Regions from separate parts of the Pseudomonas sp. MF7453 genome, predicted to be linked through region 2. Evidence: riboswitches for the same ligand, from Rfam matches in the RefSeq annotation. Region 2 holds a riboswitch; the other holds the start of a gene.

Region 1 (2,183 bases), 370 kb from region 2:
CCGACTACCAACGTCATGCCGAGTATTGGTCGTCGCGGTTGCGGCGAAACAGCCAGGCGCTGATCAGGCCCAGGGCCAGCCAGAACACCACATTGGTCAGTTGCGATGCGATTTTGAACTGTGCTTCGAGCGCCTCGGGTGCCAGCATCGAATGCACTTGCGGCTGCGGCGCGCCAATCACGTGGGGGACGGCAAGAATTGCCACGCCCAGCACTTTGAGCAGCCCGTTGCGACCGAACACGATCAGCGCAATACCGGCGGCGGTGGAGGCGGCGGTACCGATCCACCAGGTCTGGCGCAGCGTCAGGTCAGCCGCGGCCGTGCCCGGCAATTCAGGCGGCAGGCCCAGGGTAGGTGCCAGCACAAAGGTCGCGTAACCCGCCAGGCCCCAGAGCAAGCCCTGGGCGGTGCGGGTGGGGGCGCGCAAGGTGTAAAGGCCGGCGAGCATCAACGCAAAGCCGACCGCCACCACCAGGTTGCCACCTGTGGTCGACAACACGCGCTGCCAGCCATCTTCCGGCTCCCAGGCTTCGGCGTCGTGGCTATGTGCAGCGGCACCTGCGCCGTGTTCGTGGGCAACTTCGGTCGCTACAGGAGCCTTTTCATACGTTTCGGCCTGCAAAATCAACGGCGAGACCCACAAGCTTTGCAGCAGGGTCAGCAGCAGGGCGGCCAGCAGGCCGGTGAAACCTGCGGTTTGCGCAATACGTTTGATCATGTCGGCAGGCCTCAGTGGCAAGGGAACGCGGCGCTGTGGCGGGTATCGTGGGCCGCGTTATGCACCGCCTCGATATGCGAAAAACCGGCGAAGTACACAAGGCACGCACCCAGGATTGCCGCGCCGATCGCAGCGCTCAGGCGTTGACTCAACGTGGTGGTGCTGCTTGCGGAGGGCGTAGTGCTGCTGATGATCGACATGGCGCGTCCCTTTCAGGTGTCAGGGTGAAACGAGCGCATGCAAACCCCACGCGCCAGGCACGCAGGGTTCGAACAGCGCCCGCCCACCGCGGGTTTGTTATCTGATTTTTTCGGGCCGGTCTCCGGGCTTGCGAGGGGCGGCTCTGGACAGAGTGCGCCTGAAAAGCATCGCCTTCCCATGCAAAAGCACAGTGGCCGTGACGCTTCGCTCGCTTACCGTTGCGGGGGCAGCACCGGATTTGTCATAGGGGTATGACGCACCGGTTTCCCGTTTCACCCTGTGAAGGGCACCCGAAACAAGATGTGTAGGAGAGCATGGGCCGGGGACGGTAGTCAAATGCCGCGAGCCCCTGTAGCCTTGCACCTTCGAGGTTCTTCGGCCCCACGCCGAAGCTAAGAAGGGAACGCGGTTCAAGCCGCGGCTGCCCCCGCAACTGTGAAGGGTTCAGTTGACTGCCATGCCACTGCCGAGACGGCGGGAAGGCGCAGTCAACGTTGGTCGCAAGACCTGCACGCCCCAAGCCAGGAGACCTGCCTCGTCACCGATTTTTCAATTCAACCGGGCGGGGTGATCCGGTGACGAAATCCGCTGCTGCGCGCCGCCGCAGGGCCTGTCGTCCCGTATGCCCGCCCCAAAGGGCATCCGATGAAAACACTGGCCAAACTTCCCGTCACCATCGTTACCGGCTTCCTCGGCTCGGGCAAGACTACGTTGCTGCGCCATATGCTCGACAACGCCCAGGGCCGTCGCATTGCCGTGATCGTCAATGAATTTGGCGAGCTGGGCATTGACGGCGAGATCCTCAAGCAGTGCTCTATCGGTTGCACCGAGGAAGAAGCCAACGGCCGCGTGTACGAACTGGCCAACGGCTGCCTGTGCTGCACGGTGCAGGAAGAGTTCTTCCCGGTGATGCGCGAACTGGTCGCCCGTCGCGGTGACCTGGACCATATCCTCATTGAAACCTCGGGCCTGGCCCTGCCCAAGCCGTTGGTGCAAGCCTTCCAGTGGCCGGAAATCCGCAGCGCCTGCACCGTTGACGCGGTGATCACCGTAGTCGACAGCCCGGCCGTGGCCGCCGGTACCTTTGCCGCCTTCCCGGATCAGGTCGACGCCCAGCGCAAACTTGACCCCAACCTGGACCACGAGTCGCCGTTGCACGAACTGTTCGCCGACCAACTGGCCAGCGCTGACCTGGTGATCCTCAACAAAGCCGACCTGATCAGCGCCGAAGACCTGGCCCGTGTGCGCCTGGAAGTGGCCGAAG
Region 2 (2,183 bases):
GCGTCGATATGCTCTTCGGAGCTGGCGCCGAGGCCGATCAACACGTCCAGCGGCAGGCGGCCGCTGCTGGCTTCGATGACCTTCACCGCCGGCGGCAGTTCTTCGGCCACTTCCAGGCGCACACGGGCCAGGTCTTCGGCGCTGATCAGGTCGGCTTTGTTGAGGATCACCAGGTCAGCGCTGGCCAGTTGGTCGGCGAACAGTTCGTGCAACGGCGACTCGTGGTCCAGGTTGGGGTCAAGTTTGCGCTGGGCGTCGACCTGATCCGGGAAGGCGGCAAAGGTACCGGCGGCCACGGCCGGGCTGTCGACTACGGTGATCACCGCGTCAACGGTGCAGGCGCTGCGGATTTCCGGCCACTGGAAGGCTTGCACCAACGGCTTGGGCAGGGCCAGGCCCGAGGTTTCAATGAGGATATGGTCCAGGTCACCGCGACGGGCGACCAGTTCGCGCATCACCGGGAAGAACTCTTCCTGCACCGTGCAGCACAGGCAGCCGTTGGCCAGTTCGTACACGCGGCCGTTGGCTTCTTCCTCGGTGCAACCGATAGAGCACTGCTTGAGGATCTCGCCGTCAATGCCCAGCTCGCCAAATTCATTGACGATCACGGCAATGCGACGGCCCTGGGCGTTGTCGAGCATATGGCGCAGCAACGTAGTCTTGCCCGAGCCGAGGAAGCCGGTAACGATGGTGACGGGAAGTTTGGCCAGTGTTTTCATCGGATGCCCTTTGGGGCGGGCATACGGGACGACAGGCCCTGCGGCGGCGCGCAGCAGCGGATTTCGTCACCGGATCACCCCGCCCGGTTGAATTGAAAAATCGGTGACGAGGCAGGTCTCCTGGCTTGGGGCGTGCAGGTCTTGCGACCAACGTTGACTGCGCCTTCCCGCCGTCTCGGCAGTGGCATGGCAGTCAACTGAACCCTTCACAGTTGCGGGGGCAGCCGCGGCTTGAACCGCGTTCCCTTCTTAGCTTCGGCGTGGGGCCGAAGAACCTCGAAGGTGCAAGGCTACAGGGGCTCGCGGCATTTGACTACCGTCCCCGGCCCATGCTCTCCTACACATCTTGTTTCGGGTGCCCTTCACAGGGTGAAACGGGAAACCGGTGCGTCATACCCCTATGACAAATCCGGTGCTGCCCCCGCAACGGTAAGCGAGCGAAGCGTCACGGCCACTGTGCTTTTGCATGGGAAGGCGATGCTTTTCAGGCGCACTCTGTCCAGAGCCGCCCCTCGCAAGCCCGGAGACCGGCCCGAAAAAATCAGATAACAAACCCGCGGTGGGCGGGCGCTGTTCGAACCCTGCGTGCCTGGCGCGTGGGGTTTGCATGCGCTCGTTTCACCCTGACACCTGAAAGGGACGCGCCATGTCGATCATCAGCAGCACTACGCCCTCCGCAAGCAGCACCACCACGTTGAGTCAACGCCTGAGCGCTGCGATCGGCGCGGCAATCCTGGGTGCGTGCCTTGTGTACTTCGCCGGTTTTTCGCATATCGAGGCGGTGCATAACGCGGCCCACGATACCCGCCACAGCGCCGCGTTCCCTTGCCACTGAGGCCTGCCGACATGATCAAACGTATTGCGCAAACCGCAGGTTTCACCGGCCTGCTGGCCGCCCTGCTGCTGACCCTGCTGCAAAGCTTGTGGGTCTCGCCGTTGATTTTGCAGGCCGAAACGTATGAAAAGGCTCCTGTAGCGACCGAAGTTGCCCACGAACACGGCGCAGGTGCCGCTGCACATAGCCACGACGCCGAAGCCTGGGAGCCGGAAGATGGCTGGCAGCGCGTGTTGTCGACCACAGGTGGCAACCTGGTGGTGGCGGTCGGCTTTGCGTTGATGCTCGCCGGCCTTTACACCTTGCGCGCCCCCACCCGCACCGCCCAGGGCTTGCTCTGGGGCCTGGCGGGTTACGCGACCTTTGTGCTGGCACCTACCCTGGGCCTGCCGCCTGAATTGCCGGGCACGGCCGCGGCTGACCTGACGCTGCGCCAGACCTGGTGGATCGGTACCGCCGCCTCCACCGCCGCCGGTATTGCGCTGATCGTGTTCGGTCGCAACGGGCTGCTCAAAGTGCTGGGCGTGGCAATTCTTGCCGTCCCCCACGTGATTGGCGCGCCGCAGCCGCAAGTGCATTCGATGCTGGCACCCGAGGCGCTCGAAGCACAGTTCAAAATCGCATCGCAA

What was found. Region 2 has a riboswitch for cobalamin ahead of JFT63_RS04065 (CbtB domain-containing protein). Riboswitches for the same ligand answer to the same signal wherever they lie in the genome.
Region 1: it holds a riboswitch for cobalamin, as region 2 does, so the genes downstream of both, JFT63_RS05380 (CbtB domain-containing protein) here and JFT63_RS04065 (CbtB domain-containing protein) in region 2, are expected to answer to the same signal.

What each region holds. Positions count from the first base shown of each region.
Region 1 covers NZ_JAEKCN010000002.1:116,210-118,392, reverse strand. Annotated here, with positions in the region: gene JFT63_RS05370 (cobalamin biosynthesis protein) at 1-17, opposite strand, end outside; gene JFT63_RS05375 (CbtA family protein) at 14-718, opposite strand; gene JFT63_RS05380 (CbtB domain-containing protein) at 730-918, opposite strand; cobalamin riboswitch at 1,015-1,228, opposite strand; cobalamin riboswitch at 1,271-1,471, shown strand; gene cobW (cobalamin biosynthesis protein CobW) at 1,565-2,183, shown strand, end outside.
Region 2 covers NZ_JAEKCN010000002.1:488,235-490,417, reverse strand. Annotated here, with positions in the region: gene cobW (cobalamin biosynthesis protein CobW) at 1-719, opposite strand, end outside; cobalamin riboswitch at 813-1,013, opposite strand; cobalamin riboswitch at 1,056-1,269, shown strand; gene JFT63_RS04065 (CbtB domain-containing protein) at 1,366-1,554, shown strand; gene JFT63_RS04070 (CbtA family protein) at 1,566-2,183, shown strand, end outside.